Regions from separate parts of the Acerihabitans sp. genome, predicted to be linked through region 3. Evidence: predicted binding sites of a transcription regulator. Region 3 holds the regulator's gene; each other region holds the start of a gene.
The links. Region 3 encodes CRP, which controls carbon source genes, mostly activating them, when cyclic AMP is high. Its sites were predicted from a motif close to ATGTGANNNNNNTCACAT; they were not measured.
Positions count from the first base shown of each region.

Region 1: a site for CRP is predicted at 1,774-1,791, ahead of rhaB (rhamnulokinase). Genes of this name have one in related genera too.
Region 2: a site for CRP is predicted at 4,877-4,894, ahead of msrB (peptide-methionine (R)-S-oxide reductase MsrB). Genes of this name have one in related genera too.

Region 1 is NZ_DASWOM010000110.1:9,492-17,651, reverse strand. Features, by position in the region: gene VGC33_RS18430 (L-rhamnose isomerase) at 1-195, opposite strand, end outside; gene rhaB (rhamnulokinase) at 192-1,664, opposite strand; gene rhaS (HTH-type transcriptional activator RhaS) at 2,129-2,956, shown strand; gene rhaR (HTH-type transcriptional activator RhaR) at 3,062-3,949, shown strand; gene VGC33_RS18410 (type IV pilus twitching motility protein PilT) at 4,158-5,156, opposite strand; gene VGC33_RS18405 (YggS family pyridoxal phosphate-dependent enzyme) at 5,173-5,886, shown strand; gene proC (pyrroline-5-carboxylate reductase) at 5,908-6,729, shown strand; gene VGC33_RS18395 (YggT family protein) at 6,782-7,336, shown strand; gene yggU (DUF167 family protein YggU) at 7,333-7,641, shown strand; gene rdgB (RdgB/HAM1 family non-canonical purine NTP pyrophosphatase) at 7,709-8,160, shown strand, end outside.
Region 2 is NZ_DASWOM010000069.1:4,287-12,446, reverse strand. Features, by position in the region: gene VGC33_RS11310 (PrkA family serine protein kinase) at 1-514, opposite strand, end outside; gene VGC33_RS11305 (MipA/OmpV family protein) at 951-1,700, shown strand; gene VGC33_RS11300 (aldo/keto reductase) at 1,790-2,644, shown strand; gene VGC33_RS11295 (D-hexose-6-phosphate mutarotase) at 2,715-3,587, opposite strand; gene gapA (glyceraldehyde-3-phosphate dehydrogenase) at 3,675-4,670, opposite strand; gene msrB (peptide-methionine (R)-S-oxide reductase MsrB) at 5,020-5,433, shown strand; gene VGC33_RS11280 (YeaC family protein) at 5,521-5,793, shown strand; gene pncA (bifunctional nicotinamidase/pyrazinamidase) at 5,866-6,501, opposite strand; gene ansA (asparaginase) at 6,515-7,531, opposite strand; gene sppA (signal peptide peptidase SppA) at 7,619-8,160, opposite strand, start outside.
Region 3 is NZ_DASWOM010000015.1:16,569-24,728, reverse strand. Features, by position in the region: gene VGC33_RS02335 (ABC transporter ATP-binding protein) at 1-1,314, shown strand, start outside; gene VGC33_RS02330 (LysE family translocator) at 1,322-1,924, opposite strand; gene VGC33_RS02325 (YheU family protein) at 2,047-2,289, shown strand; gene VGC33_RS02320 (phosphoribulokinase) at 2,394-3,263, shown strand; gene VGC33_RS02315 (OsmC family protein) at 3,359-3,781, opposite strand; gene crp (cAMP-activated global transcriptional regulator CRP) at 4,098-4,730, shown strand; gene VGC33_RS02305 (YccS/YhfK family putative transporter) at 4,784-6,856, shown strand; gene argD (bifunctional acetylornithine/succinyldiaminopimelate transaminase) at 6,875-8,101, opposite strand.

The DNA of each region.
Region 1 (8,160 bases), on a different contig from region 3:
ATAATTGCCGGTGGCCTGAATGCCGCCGGTCAGCGCGCCGCCCGTATTTTCAAACCCGGCCACGTCATCGCCCTGCCAGCAGTGCATGGATATCGGCAGGGTATCGAGTAATTCGAGCGCGCCCTCCACGTTGACATTGATATCCGCAAACCGCTGTTTAGCCAGGATCCAGGCTTGTTCAATGGATTGACTCATAATAAAGTTTCCTCTTTCAGATGGCAGAGCGCCAAAAAACGTTGCCAGTGCGTGGCGAAATGGGTATCGGGGCCGGGGGTGTAATGACGTAATGGGAAATTGGATTCCACAACATCGCGCCAGCGGGCGACGTCGGGCACGTCTCCCAGCGCCATCAGCTGGCAGCCGATATTGCCGAGCGCCGAGGCTTCCACCGGCCCGGCGGTAACCGGTATCCGGCAGCTGTCGGCGCAAAGCTGGTTAAGCAAAGGGTTCAGGCAACCGCCGCCGACAATATGCAGCCGGTTTAACGGCGCGCCGCGCAGCCGGCCCAGTTCCAGCAGCACCTGCCGGTACAGCATGGCCAGGCTGTCGAAAATACAGCGCGCAAGCGCGGCGGCATCCTCCGGCACCGGCTGGAGCTGTTCCCGGCAGGTCTGGCGGATGGCCGCAACCATCGACCGGGGATTGATAAATTGTTCAGCGTTGGGATTGATAAGGCTCCGGCAGGCAGGCCGGGCGGCGGCGTGCGCCAGCAAGGACTCAAGGTCCGTTATCGCCAGTTCGCGGCATACCCGCTGCAGCAGCCATAATCCCATGATGTTTTTCAATACCCGATAGCGCCCGTTGATGCCGCCCTCGTTGGTGATATTCATCGCCAGCGCGCGGTCGTCGTTAAACGGACGATCGCTGTCGATGCCCATCAGCGACCAGGTACCGGAACTCAGGTAGGCGCAGCCGTCGCCATGCAACGGCGCGGCCACCACGGCGCTGGCGGTATCATGGGACGCCACGGCGATGACCGGCACCCTCTGGCCGCCCGGGCTAAGCCAGTAGCCTGGCGTATTACCGGGCTGCGTGGGTTTGCCCAGCCAGCGCGCCGGGATGCCCAGGTATTCGAGCAGCGAGGGATCCCAGTCGCCGGTGGCAAGGTTAAGCATTTGGGTAGTACTGGCGTTGGTATATTCCCAATTGAGCGCGCCGGTCAGCCGAAAGCAAAAATAATCCGCAATCATCAGCATATGCGCCGCCGGGTCAAGGCCGCCGGGCTGTTGCCGGCGCCAGGCCTTTAGCTGATACAGGGTATTGAAAGATAAGAACTGAATGCCGGTGAGCCGGTAAACCTGCTCGCGTCCCAAATCGGCCAGCACGGCGGACATAACGCCGTCGGTGCGGTGATCGCGATAAGACACCGGGCAGGTTACCCGTTCGCCCTGGGCGTTCAGCAGCACGTAATCCACGCCCCAGGTATCGATACCGATACTGTCGATCATGGCGCCGTCTTTTTCCGCAAGGGCCAGGCCGGTGAGAATCTCCCTTTCCAACTGGTCCAGATCCCAGCAGTCGTGCCCGTCGACGGCAATAAAGGTGTTGGGGAAACGGTGGATTTGTTTAAGCGTTAATTTTTGCGCGGCTGAATGCCATTGAGCCAGCATGACCCGGCCACTGGACGCACCGAGGTCGACAGCTACGCAATTTCGTACGGCCATAGTGAATATCCTCTTTCATTCTATGACCGGCAGTGTATTAACAATAAACGAACGCCACCTTCCGGTGAATGCCAACATGGCAGGGCCGGTGGCAGAATAGTCAAGATGAATGTGAAATCGATCACATAAACAGTATTAGTTTACTCACGGAAAATAACCGCAGGTGATGAAATGGATGATTTATACCCGCCTGTGATCCCGACCTCAATTTTGAATATTCCCCGCTCAATCTTTAAAAAATAACCTTAAAGTCTGCGATGACGGTCATATATTCAAGGCACGCCCCCTGCCAGGCGCCGTACTATACTTTAGCTATTTCGACTCTAGCTATTTCGCGTTGCGCGAAGGCGGCAACCCCGCTTATCCCGGAAGCATGGCCACCGGGGTGGGCGGATGGGGTCAATGCACCCGCCGCGTGGAATATGGCGAGGATATAAGCTCCGGATAACGGTAAGGTGCCGAAGATGACGCTACTTTGTGGTGATGATTTTTTTATTTCCAAAGACGCGACGGTCACCATAGAACCACGGGTGCCGCAAACGGCGTTCCCTGAGCATTATCACGATTTCTGGGAAATAGTCCTGGTGGAAAAAGGGTCGGGCATTCACGTTTTCAACGATCAGCCCTATGTGTTGAATAGCGGCACCGTATGCTTTATCCGCGCGGACGATCACCATTTATTTGAGAATGTCGATGAGCTGATAATGACCAACGTGCTTTATCGCTCACCGCATGGATTCCGGTTTTTAACCGACATCAGCCGGTTCCTGCCGGCCCAGAACCTGCCGGACAGCCAGGTCAACTGGCAGATAAACCATGCGGGCATGCAGCAGGCCAGACAATTTATCCAGCAGTTGGCCGACCTGACGAAGGATACCTCTCCCGAAGGCATTGCCGCCAGCGAAGGGCAGTTTTTACAGCTTTTGATCATGCTGCGCCATGGCTGTTTCCAAAGCCAGGGCGAAGGGGATCGCGAACAGCGCCTGCGCGACCTGTTGCGCTGGCTGCAGCATAATTTCTGCAACGATATCGACTGGATGTCGCTGGCCGAGCAGTTTTCACTGCCGCTGCGCACGCTGCACCGCCAGTTGAAACAGCAGACCGGCATGACGCCCCAGCGTTACCTTAACCGGCTGCGCCTGCTGGAAGCGCGCAAGCGGCTGCTGGAGAGCGACAAAACCATTACCGAGATAGCCCATGCCTGCGGTTTCAGCGACAGTAATCATTTTTCCACACAGTTCCGGCGTGAGTTTTCCCACTCGCCCAAAATGCTGCGCCATGGTGAACACTGATCGCCGGTAGCTGGCGGAAAAATATGACAATTGTCGCCAGTCTCAAATTTTTATTGCGCCCGTTATGCCATGCTCCCTCTCTTGCCCAGGCGCTGAGGGAGTCTGATGGTGTCTAACCTGAAGTTGAGTACCACCGATTATTTCCTGTCGGATAAAAATGCAATCACGGTGGCGGATCGTCATCCGCAGCCGATTTTCCCCACGCATTATCATGATTTTGACGAACTGGTGATTGTCTGGCGCGGCAATGGGCTGCATATCCTTAATGATGTGCCCTATGCCATTACCTGCGGCGATCTGTTCTACGTCAATGCCCGCGATCGCCATAGCTATGAGTCGGCCAACGAGCTGGAGCTGGAAAATATTCTTTATTGCCGCCGCCGGCTGACCCTGTCCGCTGATTGGGAAGCGCTGCTGCCGGGCGAGGACGCGGCGCAGGAGCAACGGTACTGGCGGCTGAGCACGCCCGGCATGTCGGTCCTGCGCCGCGAGGTGGACGCGCTGGCGCGGGAATGCATGAAAACCGATCCGCTGTCCGTCCTGCTGAGCGAAGCATTATTCCTGCAGGTGGCGCTGCTGTTGAAGCGGTTTCGCCACGCCCCCGACAGCCCGTTGCTTTCCGACGCCGAACAGCTGGATTTACTGCTGATGGCGCTGCGCGTCAGCATCGAACAGCCTTTCCGGCTGGAGGACTTTTGCCGGCGGCACCAGCTTAATGCCCGTAGCCTTAAAGCGGTGTTCAAGCAGCAGACCGGCTTCGGGGTTAATCAGTATTTACGGCAATTAAGACTGTGCAAGGCCATGGACTTGCTGCGCCACGGGCAACAGACCATCGGCGAGGTGGCGGCACGCTGTGGTTTTGACGACAGCAATTATTTTTCCGTGGTGTTTAACCAGTCCTTTGGCGTCTCGCCACGGGAATATCGCCAGCGGTTTCAAAAAAACCAGGACGGGAAGAAACCCTCCGGCGCGGTTGATTCGTTATTGCTTTGAAGTGAAGTACCATACCGCCAGCGCAATCAGTATAAAAATCCAGGTTACTTTTCTCATTTTTTTCTCGTTTTTTCTTGGCGTTTGCCGTTATTTGGCGTCTATATCGGTTCATAATCCGCCATGCGCGCCGGTTTTCGGCGATTTTATACTACCTCCCCGCTTTTGCAATGGTTATGCCCTCGCCCCCTGGTGCGCATCACGCATTTTTTTACTGGTAGAGATAGTCGCCGGAGGTGATACGCCGGTAGCTTTGCTCAAAAGTCTGCATGCCGTGCGCATTGCCGGCCTGCAACAGCCCCGGCAGCAAATGGGTTTTGCCGTCGCGGATAAGGTTGCGCACGGCGGGAGTGGCTATCATCAGCTCAAACAGCCCCATGCGCCCGCCCTGCTCCCTGGCCACCAGCCTTTGCGCCATGATCCCAAGCAGGCTGCCCGCCAGTTGGCCGCGGGCAAAAGCGCGTTCATTGGCGGAAAACACATCCAGCAGCCGGTCCACCGCCTGGGCGGCGTGGCGGGCATGCAGGGTGGCCAGGACCAAATGCCCGGTTTCGGCGGCGCTCAGGGCCAGGCGGATGCCCGCCTCATCGCGCAGTTCCCCCAACAGGATCACGTCCGGATCCGCGCGCATGGCGGCCCGCAGCCCGGCGTTGAAATCCTGGCAGTGGCCGCCGATTTCCCGCTGCTGAATCAGGCTGCGCCCGGACGAATGAATATACTCGATAGGTTCTTCCAAAGTGATGATATGCAGCCGGCGGTGCAGGTTAAGGTATTCCACCATGGCCGCCATGGAGCTGGATTTGCCGCTGCCGGTGGCGCCGGTGACCAGCAGCAGCCCCTGCGGCTGTTTGAGCAGCCCCTTTATCATAAGCGGGATGCCCAGGTCGGCCAGCGACGGACTTTGCGTGGGTATGATGCGAAAGGTGGCCGACGTGCCGGTGCGCTGCCGGAAAAAGTGGCAGCGCAGCCGCTGGCGGCCATATGCGGTGGCCGCGCAGTCGGCCTGGCCGTCACGCGCCAGTTGCCGGCGCCCGCGCTCATCCAGTAAACGGTCGGCGCAGGCGATGACCCACTCTTCCCGCACCGGCGGCTGCCGTTCCAGGCAGCTCAAGCCGCCGTCGATTCGCAGTATCGGCGCCTGGCCGGGACAAAGGTGCAGATCGGACGCATTATGCTTTACACTAAGAGCCACCAGTTCATCAATATCCATATGACCTCCTGAAACCATGAGTACTATCGAGCAGAATCTACAGCAGGTAACAGAACGAATCTCGTTGATTGCGCGGCAATGCGGCCGCGATCCGCAACAGATCACCCTGCTCGCGGTAAGTAAAACCAAACCTGTGACGGCTATCGAAGAAGCCATCAGGGCGGGCCAAACCGCCTTTGGGGAAAACTACGTCCAGGAAGGCCTGGAAAAAATCAGCTATTTCCAGCAGAACGCATTTACCCCCGCGCTGAGCTGGCACTTTATCGGCCCGCTACAGTCGAATAAAAGCCGGCTGGTGGCGGAGCATTTCGACTGGCTGCATACCCTGGATCGGCTGCAACTGGCGCAACGCCTGAACAACCAGCGGCCGGCGTCGATGGCGCCGCTCAATGTGCTGATTCAAATCAACATCAGCGGCGAAGCGAGCAAGTCGGGCATTGCGCCCGACCGGCTACCGGAACTGGCCGCCCTGGTGGCGGAGCTGCCCAGGCTGCGGCTGCGCGGCCTGATGGCCATTCCCGCCCCGCAGGCGGATTATCAGCGCCAGTTGGCGGTTTTCCGGCAAATGGCGGCATTATTTGCCGATCTGCGCCATCGTCATCCCGACGCCGATACGCTGTCGTTGGGTATGACCGACGATATGCCGGCCGCCATCGCCGCCGGCAGTACCCTGGTGCGCATCGGCACCGCGATTTTCGGCGCCAGGGACTACCAGGCGCCGACGGCTTAACCCATTACCATGAGGAATAGCATGCAACAGCGTAGAATCACCTTTATCGGCGCGGGCAACATGGCCCAGGCCATCGTCGCCGGTCTGGTCGCCACCGGCTACCCGGCGGATTTAATCACCGTCTGCGCGCCGTCGCCGGACAACCGCCAGCGGCTTGCCGCCCGCCTGGGCGTGCGTGAGAGCGCCGATAACCTGGCGGGCGCCAGCCGGGCGGAGGTGGTGGTCCTGGCGGTAAAACCGCAGTTAATGGCCGAGGTTTGCGCGCAGTTGCGCCAGGGAATGGATTTTTCCGGCAAACTGGTGCTTTCCATCGCCGCCGGTGTTAACGTTAGCCGGTTTTACGCCCTGCTCGGCGAGCCGTTAACCATCGTGCGCATCATGCCCAATACCCCGTCGTTGATCGGCAAGGGCATGAGCGGTCTGTATGCCCCGGAGCAGGTCGGCCGGGAAGATCGCGACTTTACCGCCGATCTGATGACGGCGGTGGGTAAAGTATGCTGGGTGGAGGAGGAAAGCGGTATTAACGGCGTTATCGCGGCGGCGGGCAGCGCGCCGGCCTATTTTTTCCTGTTTATGGAAGCCATGCAGCGGGAAGCGGTCAGGATGGGTTTTGACCAGGAGACGGCAAGCCTGCTGGTCCGTCAGGCCGCCGCCGGCGCCGCCGCCCTGGCAGACGCCAATGCCGCCACGCCTTTCGCCACGCTCAGGCGGAATGTGACGTCCAAAGGAGGCACCACCGCCGCCGCGGTAGAGGTATTAGAACAACATCAGCTGGCGCGTACCGTAGCCGACGCCATGCAAGCCGCGGTTGCGCGCGCTGAAGAGATGGAAAAATTATTCTGATTTTTTTTGCCGTAATCGTGCATTTTAACGCTATTAAGGATATTACCCTCTTATGCTGACGCTGACGTTTCTGGTCAAGACGCTATTTGATTTTTATATCATGGTGCTGCTGCTGCGCATCTGGATGCAGTGGACCCGTTGCGACTTTTATAATCCGTTTTCACAATTTATCGTTAAAATCACCCAGCCGGTTATCAAACCCATGCGCCGGGTTATTCCCTCCCTGGGTCCCATCGATACGGCGTCGCTGCTGCTGGCGTTTATCCTGGCCACGCTGAAGTTTCCGCTGGAAATGCTGATCCAGCTCGGCGGCGTGACGCCCGACCCGCTGTATCTGCTGGTGGGTTTGCTGACGCTGATAAAATCAGCCGGCCAGCTGATTTTCTGGGTGATTATCATCCGCTCGTTAATGAGCTGGATAAGCCAGGGGCGCAGCCCGATGGATCAGGTGCTCTACCAGCTTAGCGAGCCGCTGATGGCGCCGGTGCGCCGCATTATTCCCGCCATGGGCGGCATTGATTTCTCCGCGATGGTGGTGATCCTGATCCTGTATTTATTCAACTACATGGGCATGGATCTGTTCCCGACGCTGTGGTACCGGCTGTGACCTGCGCCTGGCTCGACGCGGGCGACGTGGTATTGCGACTTTATATCCAGCCGAAAGCCAGTGGCGATCGGCTGGTCGGCCCGCACGGCGACGAAATCAAGGTTGCCATCACCGCGCCGCCGGTGGACGGCCAGGCCAACGAACATCTCACCCGTTTTATGGCCAAACAGTTTGGCGTGGCCAAGAGCCGGGTTATGATAGAAAAAGGCGAACTGGGCCGCCATAAACAGCTACGCATAAGCGAACCCGCGCGCCTGCCCGCGCTTATCGCGCAACTGCTGGCGGACAACGCCGCCGATGCCTGAGGCGGGCATCGCCGGCGCCGGGTTTTTCCGCGCCTGATACTTGAATAACCCATGGTGGACAGAGGATATGCAAAAAGTGGTACTGGCCACCGGCAACGCCGGCAAAGTGGCCGAGCTGGCGGACTTATTGGCGGATTTCGGCCTGGACGTGGTGGCGCAAACCACCCTCGGGGTCGACTCCGCCGAGGAGACCGGCCTGACCTTTATTGAAAACGCCATTCTCAAGGCGCGCCATGCGGCGGCGGCCACCGGCCTGCCGGCCATCGCCGATGATTCGGGATTGGCGGTGGACAGCCTTGGCGGCGCGCCGGGCATTTATTCCGCCCGCTACGCAGGCGCGGCGGCCTCCGATCGGCAAAACCTGGAAAAATTGCTCGACGTCATGCGGGACGTGCCGGATGACCAGCGCGGCGCCAGTTTCCACTGCGTACTGGTTTATCTACGCCATGCGCTTGATCCCACGCCCCTGGTCTGCCACGGCGGCTGGCGCGGCGTTATCAGCCGGGCGCCGTCAGGCAC
Region 2 (8,160 bases), on a different contig from region 3:
GATAACGCCGCGGCACGCTGTATTCCTTTTCAAGGATATTGGCGTCTTCCTGCGGGTTAAACAGGCACAACGGGTGATCGTTAACCGGACTGCGCTCGCCGTTGGCGCTCAGGATATAGATGGGCACCCGCTGCATCAGCGCCTTCAGGCGCTCGGCGAGGGAGGATTTACCACCGCCGACCGGTCCGAGCAGATACAGGATCTGTTTCTTTTCTTCCAATCCCTGGGCCGCGTGCCTGAGGTACGACACGATTTGTTCGATAGCCTCTTCCATGCCGTAAAATTCTTCAAAGGCGGGGTAGCGTGCTATAACGCGGTTGGAAAACAGCCGGGAAAGCGGAGGCTCCTGCGCGGTGTCGACCATGACTGGCTCACCGATGGCCATCAGTAATCTTTCCGCCGCGTTGGCGAACGCGCTGCGATCCTGGCGACAGATAGTGAGGAATTCCTGCAGTGTGAACTCTTCGTCCTTGGCAGCTTCGTAGCGCTGACGATACTGGTCAAATATGTTCATAGCGATGCCCGTCCTTCGTTATTAGCACAGGTTAAAAAGGAGCTAGGATAAGTATTTAGTGGCTCCTGAAAAAAATCGATCTCTCCTAAGTGCAGCAACCACTATGCCAACTTTGTTTGCACTTTATCGTTACCGCGCTAAGGGAAAACCTTTCTCTATAATAAAGTTTAGTTGGCATCTGGCAATTGTCATTTAAGTGTTACCGCTTTTTTTAAGTTATATCAATGACTCAGTTAACGTTTTTTTACTAAAGCCCTGCGTGGCGCGGCCTGTAGGGCTGTAGACCGATGTTGGCATAGTCTATATAAAATTCGGATATAATTTAGACGTTAATTGTTCTTTTCTGTAAATAATCGGCAAAACACCGTAGTTTCCTTTACACTTCACGTTTATATTGCGCTATGTTCGTTTTTTAACACTACGGGAAGCATCCATTGTGAAAACTCACTCATTAACTTTATTGAGTCTCGCGGTAGCCTCGGGCCTCTGCGCCCCGGCGGCATCGGCCGGCACATGGTCTCTGGGCGCGTCGGCGTTACACGCCACCAGCCCTTACAAAGGCGCCGACGACATCACCATCCCATTTCCCATCATTAACTATGACGGGGACAGTGTCTACCTGCAAGGCCTTAGCGCGGGTTATTATCTGTGGAAAGACGCGCAAAACCAACTGTCGCTGACGGCCGAATATTCTCCCTTCGGTTTCAAGCCCAGCGACAACGACTATGGCTATATGAAGCAGTTGGATAAGCGGCGCGGCACCGCCATGGCGGGACTGCGTTATAAGTATATGGCGCAATGGGGCATAGTTCGCGCATCCTATTTGGGCGATATCCTTGATAACAGCAATGGTTTTACCGCCGATCTTGCCTACCTTTATCCCTTTACGTTCGACCAATTGACGCTGTTGCCGGGCATCGGCGCTAATTGGGCCAGCGAAAATCAGAACGATTATTATTATGGCGTCAATCGGCATGAATCCAGGCGCAGCGGGCTGGCGGAGTACCAGGCCGATGACGGCTGGTCGCCGTATCTGGAGCTGACCGCCGTCTACGCGCTGAACCAAAGCTGGAATGCCTCGTTGATGGCGCGCTATACCCGGCTCAGCGACGAAGTGAAAGACAGTCCGATGGTGAACGCCAATTCGACGATGCTAATCGGGGTAGGGATGACCTATCGCTTCTAAACGGTGCGTACCCTGCTCCATTTAGGTTCATTTAGGCGCGGGCGCACCACTATGGTGCGCCCGCGTTGCTTTATACAACAGGAGGAACTATGGCCAGTAAACAGGTGATTTTTCCCGACGGGCATACCCTGCCCGCAATAGGTCAGGGCACCTGGTATATGGGCGAACGGTCCAGCGATATCGCCGCCGAAACACGCGCCTTGCAGTACGGACTCGACCTTGGCCTGAGCTTGATCGACACCGCGGAAATGTACGCCGACGGCGGGGCGGAGAGCGTGGTGGGCCGGGCGATAAAGGGCCGGCGCGACCAGGTGTTCCTGGTATCGAAGGTCTATCCGCAAAATGCCGGCGGCGCCAAGGCGCTGACCGCCTGCGAAAACAGCCTGCGGCGGTTGCAAACCGATTATCTTGATCTTTATTTATTGCACTGGCGTGGCGGTATTGCGCTGTCCGATACCATTGCCGCCATGGAGAAACTGCGCCAGGCGGGCAAAATCAAACGTTGGGGGGTGTCGAACCTGGACGTGGCGGATATGGAGGAGTTATGGTCGCTGCCGGGCGGGGACGCCTGCATGACCGATCAGGTGCTGTATCATCTGGCCTCGCGTGGGATTGAGTACGATTTGCTGCCGTGGTGCCTGGAGCGGGGGATGCCGGTCATGGCGTATTGTCCGCTGGCGCAGGCGGGGAAACTGCGCAGCGGGCTGATGGATAACCCGGCGGTGCAGCGTATTGCCGGCGAGTTGTCGCTGACCCCCGCCCAGGTATTGCTGGCGTGGGCGATCTCCCGTACGGGGGTGGTGGCTATCCCCAAAGCGGGCACCGAGGCTCATGTGAAGGAAAACGCCCTGGCGCTTGAGGTTGAGCTGAGCGCGGCGCAGTTGCACGAACTCGATCGGGCGTTTCCCGCGCCCCGGCGCAAAACCCACCTGGATATCGTCTGATGGCGGGGGCGCGCCGGCGGCGTGGCTTGAGTTTGATAACCGCCCCCGGCGCGCCAGGGGATGGCTATTCTCAGGCTTTACGTACGCTGATGACCGTCGACAGGCGCGCGGGAGCGGCCTGGCTGGCTTCCAGCGGTTTATTGACGCGCGCGGTTTCCACGCAAACATAGGTTTTATAACCTTCATCCGCGATGTCGCTTATTTTTTTGGCTAATTCCGCGCCGGGATTCCAGGCCACCACATCACTGTAGTTATGATGATGGACTTCGATGACGCGTTTATGCCCGCGGTCGTTTATCAGGCTCACATCCTGCGCGTGGGTATATACCCGATCCACTTCGCCGCTGAAGGTCACATCGCCCTGCTGCTGCGCGCTAACGCCGCCGTTGACCTTGTCGATATAGGTGTCGCCCAGTCCAGCGACGCTGACATCGCTGATATCCTTGATATTAAAATAACTGTGCAGCGCGGTGGTGTTCTGGAAATCGCCTTTGGCTTCCAGTTCGATGCGACAGGTTTGGCCGAGGACAAATTTCGCGGTCAGGGTAAAGGGTTTCGGCCAGTATTGTTCGGTAACGGCACTGTCGTGCAGGCTCAGTGACAGGGTAACATTTTGTTCGTCCTCCTGGTGAACATCAAGCCGCCATGGCAGGATACGCGCAAAACCATGGTTGGGACTGGCCACCTTGCCGAACCAGGGCCAGCAGATGGGGACGCCGCCGCGGATGGCCACGCCATCTTTGAAATCACTGACTTCGCTTAACCACAGCACCGGCTGTTCGCCGGCCGGCTGCCAGGCAATCAAATGGGCGCCCTGCAGGGTCACCGCCGCCTTGACGCGCGGATGATCGATAACAATAACCGGCAGTTCATCCAGCTGACGCAAGCTAATGGAGGACGAGAGCTGCTCTTTGACGGGTAACGCAAAAACAGAGTTATGCATACATGTGCCTTGTTAAGATAAGCATTGGAATCAAATAAAAAGGGCGACATCGCTGTCGCCCCATAAGCCATACTTTATCGACAATGATTATTTGGCGATATGGGAAATCAGATCCAGTACTTTATTGGAATAACCCGTTTCGTTATCGTACCAGGCTACCAGTTTTACAAAATTCTTGTTCAGCGCGATGCCGGCTTTGGCATCAAATACGGAAGTCAGCTTTTCGCCGTTGAAATCGGTGGAAACCACGTCTTCATCGGTGTAGCCCATAACGCCTTTCAGTTCGCCTTCGGACGCGGCCTTCATCGCTGCGCAGATTTCTTCATACGTTGCGCTTTTTTCAATGCGCGCGGTCAAATCGACGACAGAAACGTTCGGGGTCGGAACGCGGAAGGACATGCCGGTCAGTTTACCGTTCAGCTCGGGAATAACCTTACCCACGGCCTTGGCGGCGCCGGTAGAGGACGGAATGATGTTCTGGGACGCGCCGCGGCCGCCGCGCCAGTCTTTGTGGGACGGGCCGTCAACGGTTTTCTGGGTGGCGGTGGTCGCGTGAACCGTGGTCATCAGCGCTTCAACGATGCCGAATTTGTCGTTCAGGACTTTGGCCAGCGGCGCCAGGCAGTTGGTGGTACAAGACGCGTTGGACACGATATCCTGGCCGTCATAGGATTTATGGTTCACGCCCATAACGAACATCGGGGTATTGTCCTTGGAAGGACCGGTAAGGACCACTTTCTTCGCGCCGGCGGTGATGTGCTTGCGGGCGGTTTCGTCGGTCAGGAAGATACCGGTAGCTTCAGCTACCACGTCAACACCAACGTCACCCCATTTCAGGTTGGCCGGATCTCTTTCCGCGGTGACACGGATGGTTTTGCCGTTGACGACCAGATGGCCGTCTTTCACTTCCACGGTACCGTTGAAGCGGCCGTGGGTTGAATCATACTTAAGCATGTAAGCCATGTAATCGGCGTCCAGCAGGTCATTGATGGCGACGATTTCAACATCGTCACGTTCCTGCGCGGCACGGAAAACAATACGGCCGATACGGCCAAACCCGTTGATACCTACTTTGATAGTCATATATTCCACCAGCTAATTATTAGTGAATAAAAGGTTGCTTGTAAACTTACAAAAACCTCGCGCAGCGTCAAGCGGAATCGTGTCAATTGTTGCTACAAATCAAACCAGATCGCACCATTTGAACGTAAATTGTCCGTTCCGCCACCGCACAGCTACGAATAAGATGGGGGCCAAGGCCCGACATTTAAACGGCACCCGGCAACGAAGTGTGATGTATGTCACACTTACTGCTCACGTCGTTTCTTGCCACCTAGTTTATGCTAAAAATCATCCCAGCGTTGTTAATTATTTGTTATAATAAGCCGGTTTAAATCATCTTTTACTCTCCTAACGCCTGGGAATCGCACTTATGGCTAAAAATGATCCCGACCATATCGCCCTTGATAGCCTGACCGATATGCAGCGTCACGTCACGCAGGGGCGGGGCACCGAGCCGCCTTATAGCGGTAAGTTGCTGGAAAATAAGCGCACCGGCCAGTACCATTGCCTGTGCTGCAACGCGCCGCTGTTTTTTTCTGAAACCAAATATGACTCCGGCTGCGGCTGGCCGAGTTTTTATGAGCCGGTCAGCGATTCCGCCATCCGCTACCTGGACGACAACTCCCTGGGCATGCACCGCGTGGAGATCCGCTGCGGCAATTGCGATGCCCATTTGGGGCATGTTTTCCCGGACGGTCCGCAGCCCGGCGGCGCCCGGTTTTGCGTTAATTCCGCTTCGCTGCGTTTCAAGGACAAAGAAAACGGCGAGGAAATCGACGGCTGACGCCATGAAATTCCCTGGGGTGGATCGGCCGCGGAATGTGTAGGCTTTATCGATTCAGCTAATTATTCTTGAAAAGAGGAATAGAACGTGGATGTTGATGCGCTATTGGCTAACCTGACCCCCGAGATCTACCAGCGGCTGAAAACGGCGGTGGAACTGGGCAAATGGCCTGACGGCGTTCCCCTGACCGGCGAACAAAAGGATAACTGCCTGCAGATGGTGATGCTGTGGCAGGCCCGCCATAATCATCAGCCGGAGCACATGAGTATCGGCACCGACGGGCAGATCGTCATGAAAAGCAAACGCCAGTTGCTTGATGAACTGGCCGGGCAGACGGTGGCGCGCATCAAGCCCGAATAGCGCGGCGGGCAGGGTGCCTTTGCCGGCGAAGCGGGCGGACAAGCTCCGCCTCGGGTCCGCGTTTCATGCTATTCAGTCCCCGCGCATCATTTCATCCAGAGTCACCAGCCTTGCCCCGTGGCGTCGCATTTCCTCCAGCGCCTTAACGTCGTCGCCGGCGTTCAGGTTGACGCCGCGGCACCCTTCGGTCAGCACGTCGGTGCGATAGCCAAGCGACAGCGCGTCGAGCACGGTATATTTTACGCAGTAGTCGGTCGCCAGACCCATTACCGTCAGATGCGTGATATCCAGGGCGCGCAGCCAATCGTCCAGCTCGGTCTGCCGGCGATGGCCGTTGTCAAAAAACGCGCTGTAGCTGTCGATTTCGGGCTGGCGGCCCTTGAGGATCTTCTTGTCGATCCACTGCTGATGCAGTTGCGGATGCAGCCGCGCGCCCGGCGTGTCCTGAACGCAGTGCACCGGCCACCATACCTGGCTCAGTCCGTCGAGCACACCGGTGTCGCCCACGTTGGCGCCGGCGTTTACCGCAAAACTGCCGTGATGGCGCGGATGCCAGTCCAAAGATGCCGCCACCGGGAAACCCGATCGGCGGCAAAAGGCCATCGCCTGATTGGCGATGTTTATCACCGCGTCCCCATCGGCAACCGCCAACGCGCCGCCCGGGCAAAAATCATTTTGTAAATCGATCAACAGTAAGGCGCTGTTCATAGACCTCTCTCGTTTACTCTTTGACGGTCAGCTCACCGCGCAGGTTCTGCTGCATCAGTCGGCAAATGTCGGCGGCCGGCAGCGCCTGGCTTAATAAAAAGTGCAGTTTGGTCAGGGTTGCCTCGACGGTCATGTCAAAACCGCTGATAACGCCGGCCCGCGCCAGGGCGTTGCCGGTTGCGTAACCGCCCATATCGACGCGACCGGAAAAACATTGGGTCAGGTTCACCACGATGCTGCCACGATCCACGGCCTGGCGCAATTCATCCAGCAGCGCCGGGTGCTGTGGGGCGTTGCCCACGCCATAGGAGCGCAGGATCAGCGCTTTTACCGGCTGGCGCAAAAAATTGCCCACCACGTCGGCCGAAATGCCGGGATAGAGCGTGACCACCCCTATCGGCTGCGGCGTTATCGGATGGCTGATAAGAACGGTATCGTCACCGGGCGGCAGCGGCGGGGCAATGCGGCGGATATGGATGCCCGCTTCCAGCAGCGGCGGCAGGTTGGGCGAGGCAAAAGCGTCGAAACCGTCGGCATGGGCTTTGGTCGAACGGTTGCCGCGAAACATTTTATTGTTGAAAAACAGGCTGACTTCATTAACCGGATAGTTGGCCGCCAGGTACAGCGCGTTGAGCAGATTGGTCTGGCCGTCGGAGCGCAGTTGCTCCAGCGGAATTTGCGAACCGGTGACGATCACCGGCTTATTCAGATTTTCCAGCATGAATGACAGCGCGGAGGCGGTAAACGCCATGGTGTCCGTGCCGTGTAATATGACAAAACCATCGTAGAAAGGGTAATTTTCCGCCACATCTTGTGCGATGTGCTGCCAGTCGTCGGGCGTCATATCGGAGGAATCAATCAGCGGCGCGTATTCATGCACGGTAAAATCAGGCATTTCCGGGCGATAGAATTCCGGCATCAGGGCTAATTGACGCTGCAGGTGGCCGGAGACCGGAATATAACCGTTTTCGGAGCGTTGCATTCCGATGGTGCCGCCGGTATAGGCGACGTAAATGGATTTTTTTGGCATGAAGGGCAGGCGTTGACGGGATAATAAGCCAATTATACGTCTTGGAGGCAATAACACCAGCCCCGGACGGGGCTGGTGGTGGCGGAGCTACTGCACGTCACCGCAGGTGAGGCAATAGGCATAACGGTTTTGCGGGTCGTTCAGGATCGGAAACGCATTCGCCTGAGTGGAAAACAGCGAGGAGATCTGAGCCGCCGGCACCGGCAGGAATGCCTGGATCATGACCGGAAGATGGGCGTATATCGAGGCGCTGGTTTGCGATAACACCATATCAAACAGGCTCGGCTCCTCCAGATACCAATTAAGATAATAGTGTTGTAATTTTGCCAGCTCGGCCGCTTTCGCCACCGCGTCGTCAAAATCGCCCAGCTGATCGACCAGGCCGTTGGTTTTGGCGTCGCTGCCGACCCAGACATGCCCCTGGGCAATCTTGTCGATCTCCTCGGGCGTTTTATTGCGCGCTTTACCCACAAGCGTAATGAAGTTCCTGTAGCCGTTCTCGATATTGAGTTGCATCATCTGTGAAAATTCCGGCGGCAGGGCCTTGGTCATCGACAGGTCGGCCAACGGCGAGGTGGCGACGCCATCGGTATGCACGCCGATGCTGCCCAGGGAATCCTCGAAGGTGT
Region 3 (8,160 bases):
GATCGGGACTTTCTGGATCCTATCGTAAATAAAATTCTGCATATTGAACAGCAGACGTTGAATGAATATACCGGCAACTACTCGTCTTTCGAGCAGCAACGGGTGACCAAACTGGCGCAGCAGCAATCGCTGTTCCAGCACCAGCAGGAAAAAGTGGCCCATTTGCAGCATTATATCGACCGTTTCCGCGCCCAGGCCACCAAGGCCAAGCAGGCGCAGAGCCGGATCAAGATGCTCGAGCGGATGGAGCTGATTGCCCCGGCCCATGTGGATAATCCTTTCCAGTTCAAGTTCCGGATTCCCGAAAGCCTGCCAAGCCCCCTGCTCAGCATGGAGAAAGTCAGCGCCGGGTATGGCGATCGCATTATCCTTAATTCGATTAAGCTTAACCTGGTGCCCGGTTCGCGCATCGGCCTGCTCGGGCGCAACGGCGCCGGCAAGTCGACGCTTATCAAGCTGCTGGCCGGCACCCTCGAGCCTCAGTCCGGCGCCATCGGCCTGGCGAAAGGCATCAAGCTGGGTTATTTCGCCCAGCATCAGCTGGAGTTTCTGCGCGCCGACGAATCGCCGTTGGCGCATATGATGCGTCTGGCGCCGCAGGAGTACGAGCAGGCGCTGCGCGACTATCTGGGCGGTTTTGGTTTCCGTGGCGATAAAGTAACCGAGCCGACCGCGCGGTTTTCCGGCGGCGAGAAGGCCAGGCTGGTGCTGGCGCTGATTGTCTGGCAGCGCCCCAACCTGCTGCTGCTTGATGAGCCGACCAACCATCTGGATCTGGATATGCGCCAGGCGTTGACCGAGGCGCTGATCGATTTTGACGGTGCGCTGGTGGTGGTTTCCCATGATCGCCATTTACTGCGCTCTACCACCGATGAGTTTTACCTGGTGCATGACGGACGGGTCGAGTCGTTTGACGGCGATGTGGAGGACTACCAGCAATGGCTGGTGGATCAGCAGCGCCAGACCACGGCGCAGGACGGCAACGACACGGAAAACCCGGTGCCGCAGGGCAATAACGCCCAGGCCAGAAAGGACCAGAAGCGGCGCGAGGCGGATTTTCGTAATCAAACCCAGCCGTTGCGCAAATCCATCAGCCGTTATGAACAGCAGATGGAATCCCTGGGCGTGGAACTGGAGGGCATCGAAGCCGGACTGGCCGATGCGGCGCTGTATGATATCAGCCGAAAGGCGGATCTGGCCCAAACCCTACAGCGGCAGGCCAAGGTGAAATCGCAGTTGGAAGACGCCGAAACGGCGTGGCTGGATGCCCAGGAACAGCTGGAAACCCTGACCCGGGCCTTTGAGGCGCAATAGCCGCGCGTCAGCGCCAGATCAGCAGGACGCAGGCCGCCGTCAGCAGGCCCATGGCGACATTGAAGATGACCCAGGCGCGTTGGCTGCGCAGCAGCCGGCCGATAAGGGAGCCGAAGCCGAGCCAGATTACGCCGGAGACGATATTGACGCTGACGATGCCGATGCTGATGGCGCCGACGGAGGTGATATAGGCGCCGCCGCTCAGGCTGAAGCTGGCCACCGCGCCCAGCGCCATCAGCCAGGCCTTTGGATTGAGGAACTGCAGCAGTCCGCCCTGATAGAAGGGAATGGGCTTGGGCGGCGGCGCGTCGGTTTCCAGCTTTTCATAAGCGGCGGTGGCGATTTTCCAGGCCAGCCACAGCAGGTACAGGCTGCCCGCCACCTTCAGCATAAAATGCAGGGACGGGTAGAGCGTGATGAGGCCGCCGATACCGAAGGCCACCAGCAGCAGGATGCACTGCATGCCGAGCATGATGCCGATCATCAGCGGCATTGAACGCCAGAAGCCGAAGTTGGCGCCCGAGGCGGTGAGCAGCATATTATTGGGACCGGGGGTAATGGCGGCCACCCAGAGAAACCCCAGCATTGACAGAAAAAGACTCAGTTCCACGTTTTGGCGGCGCTCCGGTAAAATGACGGGTATGAAACTACCAGTGCCAACGGGGATGCACAAGGCATAACGGGTGAAATTTCCTCAACACCTTGATTTATTGACCATCAGGACACAACATCGTGATTATTCCCTGGGAACAAATCGATCCTGACACCCTCTATAACCTGATCGAATCCTTTGTTCTGCGTGAAGGCACCGATTACGGCGAGCAGGAAAAATCCCTGGCGCAGAAGGTCGAGGATGTAAAACGGCAGCTGAAAAGCGGCGAGGCGGTAGTGGTCTGGTCGGAGCTGCATGAAAATATTAATATCATGCCGCGCGGACGGTTTCACGGTCACGCCGACGAGACGCCGGGTGAATAGCAAAGCCCCTGGCCCCTGGGCGCTAAATATGCTAACACTCACTGCTGGGCCTTGATGCCGGTCGCACGTCTTCACGCCGCATTTCAACCAAGCGTAGGGTTACCATGTCGACAAAACACCCCATTATTGCCGTTACCGGTTCCAGCGGTGCGGGCACCACCACCACCAGCCTGGCGTTTCGTAAAATATTCCAGCAGTTGGATATCCACGCCGCCGAGCTCGAAGGCGATAGCTTTCATTATTTTACGCGGCCGGAAATGGATATGGCGATCCGTAAGGCGCGGGATCTAGGACGCCATATCAGCTATTTTGGTCCGGAAGCCAATGATTTTGGCCTGTTGGAACATACGTTCCGTCAATATGGCGAATCCGGTCACGGCCAGTCGCGCAGGTATTTGCATACCTATGACGAGGCGGTGCCCTATAACCAGATACCCGGCACGTTTACCCCCTGGCAAGCGTTGCCGGAACCGACGGATGTGTTATTTTACGAGGGATTGCACGGCGGGGTGGTGACCGATAGCCAGGATGTGGCGCAGCATGTGGATTTGCTGGTGGGGGTGGTGCCTATCGTCAACCTGGAGTGGATTCAAAAGCTGGTGCGCGATACCGGCGAGCGGGGGCATTCGCGCGAGGCGGTAATGGATTCGGTGGTGCGGTCGATGGAGGATTATATTAACTACATCACACCGCAGTTTTCCCGTACCCATATTAATTTCCAGCGCGTGCCGACCGTCGATACGTCGAATCCTTTCGCCGCCAAGGCGATTCCCTCGCTTGACGAAAGTTTTGTCGTTATTCATTTCCGTAGCCTGGCGCATATCGACCTGCCCTACCTGCTGGCGATGCTGCAAGGCTCCTTTATTTCCAATATCAATACGCTGGTGGCGCCCGGCGGCAAGATGGGGCTGGCGATGGAGCTGATTATGGGGCCGCTGGTGCAGCGGTTGCTGGAAGGAAAGGAAATTAAGTAAACACGAGGCCGCGGGCGGGAAAACCACGCCCGATTCGGCCCCATTGGCACACTCTCCCTTAACACGCGGGTTTGAGTGTGGTGTTGGCGGGCCGGTTAGGCGGCGGGGGCGTGGCGTTCGTCGCGCACTTCAAAGCTGTGGGTCACGTTTACCGACGCGCCGAGCATCAGGGAAACGGAGCAGTATTTTTCCGCCGATAGGGTCACCGCCCGTTCCACCGCCTTGTCGGTTAGCCCGGTGCCGGTCACGATAAAGTGCAGATTGATATGGGTAAACAGGCGCGGCGCCTCGTCGCGGCGTTCAGAAGTGAGCTTGACCTCGCAATCGCGCACATCCTGCCGCGCCTTGTGTAGAATGGACACCACGTCAATGGCGCTGCAGCCGCCGACCGACATCAGTACCATTTCCATTGGGCTGGGCGCTTTTTCCCCTGCGTTCCCATCCATTAAAACCTGGTGGCCCGAGGCGGATTCGCCCATAAAAGATAACCCTTCTACCCATTTTACCCGTGCCTGCATTATGATGACTCCTGATATAAAACTTTCCAGCAGACTACATTTTTGTAGGAAAACTGGCAATGTTACTGAACATACTTCATGCTGAAGCAAGACAACAGAAGACACTGCATCAAACCTATGCTAAAAACAAGGCTGGATCGGGCTCATGATAATTAAAGGGCAAGAGATCGATCGGAACATCAAAATACCAGACCCTAATAAGTTCCCTTGCGCCGCTCCGTTTAAACGCGGACACAGAGTGAATAATACAAGCGCCGTAACAGGGAATACGATGTCCCGAACCTGGGATAGCGATGACAAAAGAGGATAACAGCGAATGGTTCTCGGCAAACCGCAAACAGACCCGACTCTCGAATGGTTCCTGTCTCATTGCCATATTCATAAGTATCCATCGAAGAGTACACTTATACATCAGGGTGAAAAGGCTGAAACGCTTTACTACATCGTTAAGGGCGCCGTGGCGGTGCTGATTAAGGATGAAGAAGGCAAAGAGATGATTCTTTCCTATCTTAACCAAGGAGATTTCATCGGCGAGCTCGGCTTATTCGAGGAAGGTCAGGAACGCAGCGCCTGGGTGCGGGCGAAAACCGCCTGTGAAGTCGCCGAGATTTCATATAAAAAATTCCGGCAGCTGATCCAGGTAAATCCGGATATCCTGATGCGCCTGTCGGCGCAGATGGCCAGCCGTTTACAGGTCACCTCGGAAAAAGTCGGTAACCTGGCATTCCTGGACGTGACCGGGCGCATCGCGCAGACCCTGTTGAATCTGGCGAAACAGCCCGACGCAATGACCCATCCCGACGGTATGCAAATCAAGATTACCCGTCAGGAAATCGGCCAAATCGTCGGCTGTTCCCGTGAAACGGTGGGACGTATTCTTAAAATGCTGGAAGACCAAAACCTGATATCCGCGCACGGTAAAACCATTGTCGTTTACGGCACGCGCTGATAGCCCCGTTAGACAGGCGTGGTGCTCCGTACCACGCTTTTTTTGCTGACAGTATGTGGCGCCGGTTAATCTACCACCCCGAAGTCAATTATGCCCTGCGGCAGACCATCGTGTTATGCCTGCCGGTGGCCGTCGGCCTGTTATTCGGCAGCCTGCAAAACGGCCTGCTGTTTTCACTGGTTCCCGCCTGCTGCAATATCGCCGGCCTCGATACCCTGCATAAACGCTTTTTTAAACGCCTGGCGGTGGGCGGTTCGCTGTTCGCCCTGAGTAGCGTGCTGATCCAGGTGCTGTTGGCCGTGCCGGTGCCCTTACCCCTGGTGCTGTTCGGCCTGGCGCTGCTGTTCGGCGTCACCGGTGAAATCAGCCCGTTGCATGGTCGTTTGCTGCCCGCCGCGCTTATCGCCGCCATCTTTACCCTGGGCCTGTCCGGCAATGTGCCGCCCGCCGTGCCGCCGCTGCTGTATATTGCCGGCACCGCCTGGTACGGCCTGTTTAACGCCCTGTGGTTCCGGCTATGGAAAGAGCAGCCGATGAGGGAATCGCTCAGTCTGCTATATCGGGAGCTGGCGGATTATATCGAGGCGAAATACAGCCTGCTGACTCAGCATACCGATCCGGAAACCGCCCTGCCGCCGCTGTTTGCCCGTCAGCAGTCGGTGATCGATCTAATAGCCCAGGTGTACCAGCAGCTGTATATGCTGTCGGCTAGCAACCAATTGCAATACAAACGCCTGTTGCGTTCTTTCCAGGTGGCGCTGGATTTGCAAGAGCATATCGCCGTGAGCCTGCACCAGCCTGACGAAGTCCAAAAACTGGTGGAACAAAGCCACGCCGAGGCGGTGATCCGTTATAACGCCCGCATGATTGCCACGCGGCTGAGGGTGCTGGCGGATGATATTTTATATCACCGTCAGCCAGGGCGTTTTAACATGGTTACCGCGCTGTCGGCGCTGGAAAAAATTGCCGAGCGCCACCCGGATAATCCGGTCGGGCAGTTTTGCTATTACCACTTCAGCCGTATCGCCAGGCTGTTGCGCACCCAGCGCCCGCTCTACCGCCGCGACCTGATGGCCGACAACCAGCAGAGGCTGTCTTTTTGGCATGCGCTGGTCAGCTACTGTTCCCTTAAATCCATGGCGCTGCGCAGCGCGGCAAGGCTTGGGATTATGTTGGCCATCGGCGGCAGCCTGGGGCTGGTATTGGATTTACCCAAACCCTACTGGATTTTAATGACGGTGATGTTCGTCAGCCAAAACGGCTATAACGCCACCAGGGTGCGTATCCAGCATCGGGCGCTGGGCACGCTGGCCGGGCTGGTGATTGCCGCCGGCACGCTGCGGCTCAGGCTGGACGACGGCACGGTGTTGCTGTGCATGCTGGCGCTGACGCTGGCGTCTTATCTGGTGTTGCGTAAAAACTATGGCCTGGCGATGACCGGCATGACGGTAACCGCGGTGTATACGCTGCAGTTGCTGTCGCTGAACGGCGCGCATTTCCTGGTGCCCAGGCTGGTGGATACGCTTATCGGCTGTTTGCTGGCGTTTGGCGGCATGCTGTGGTTGTGGCCGCAATGGCAAAGCGGACTGTTGCGCAAAAATGCCCATCTGGCGCTGGAGCGGGATCAGGATGCGCTGCGGCTGCTGCTGCAACCCGCGCCCGAGGCGGCGGCGCTGGCCTACGCGCGCATGAAGGTTAACCAGGCGCATAACGCGTTGTTCACCTCGCTAAGCCAGGCGATGCGGGAACCGGCGTTTAATTCGCGCTATCTGACCGATATGCGTTTGTGGGTGACCCATAGCCAGTTTATCGTCGAGCATATCAACGCCATGACCATCCTGGCGCGGGATCACTACATGCTGACGCCGACGCTGGCGCAAAAGTACCTGACCTCGTGCGAGGTGGCGCTGCAGCGTTGCCAGCAGCGGCTGGAATATGACGGGCCAAGCTCGGACAGCCCGGTTCCGACTGCCGCCGGCGAAACGGCGGAGACGGCAGGTACCCTGATGGAGCGCCATCTGGGGCGCATTTTGTTCCATCTTGGCATCATGTATACCATTTCGTCGGTGGCCTGGCGCCAGCGGCCGCAGCACGGCAACTGGCTATCGCGCCGGTTAGGCAATTAGCCGCCCGGCGCCCGCGCCTTAAGGTTTGACGGCGATAACCTGCGCCACCGCCTGTTCAAACCGGGCCATGCCCTGCTCGATATCGGTGAATTCCACCACCAGCGACGGCGCGAAACGGATGACGTCCGGTCCGGCATTCAGGATCATCAGGCCCTGCGCGGCGCTGGCATGCAGGAATTCACGCGCCCGGCCGTGGAATTGGGGCCGCAGCTCCGCGCCCAGCAGCAGGCCCATGCCGCGCACGTCCGAGAATACCTGATATTTCTCGTCAATCGCCCGGAGGGCGCTGACGAAACGATCGTGACGTTCGTTGATGCCCGCCAGCACGTCCGGCTGGTTAATCACATCCAGCGCCGCTTCGGATACCGCGCAGGCCAGTGGATTGCCGCCATAAGTGGTGCCATGGGTGCCCACTTTCATCACCGAGGCGATTTCCTCTGTGGTCAGCATGGCGCTGATGGGGAAACCGCCGCCCAGCGCCTTGGCGGTGGTCAGGATATCCGGCGACACGCCGTAGTGCATATAGGTAAACAACTTGCCGGTGCGTCCCATGCCGCATTGCACTTCATCCATCACCAGCAGCGCCTGGTTCTGGTCGCACAAATCGCGCAGGCCCTGCAGGAATTCAGGCGTGGCGGGCATAATGCCGCCTTCCCCCTGGATTGGCTCGACCACCACGGCGCAGGTATGATCGTCCATTACCGCCTTGACCGCCGCCAAATCGTTAAAAGGCACATGGACGATATCCGCAGGTTTTGGCCCGAAGCCATCGGAGTATTTTGGCTGCCCGCCCACGGTGACGGTAAACAGCGTGCGGCCGTGAAAGGCATTATGGAAGGCGATGATTTTGGTTTTATAAGGACTGTGCCGGGTGATGGCATAGTGACGCGCCAGCTTGAACGCCGCTTCGTTGGCTTCGCCGCCGGAATTGGCAAAAAACACCCGGTCGGCAAAGGTGGCGTTAATCAGCTTGCGCGCCAGGCGCAGCGCCGGTTCGTTGGTAAATACATTGCTGGTGTGCCATAGGGTTTCGCCCTGAGCCTTTAGCGCCGCAACCAGGGCCGGGTGGCAGTGTCCCAGGGCGGTGACGGCAATGCCGCCGGAGAAATCGATATATTCCTTGCCGTCCTGATCCCATACCCGGCTGCCCTTGCCGCGCACCGGGATAAACTGCGCCGGTGCATAAACCGGCAGAATAACCTCGTCGAAGGTTTCCCGCGTTACTGCGCTATTATCTGTTTTCATAAGTGATTACCCGGTCCGAAACAAAATTATAAGTGACAATGTAGTCATAAAATATGAAT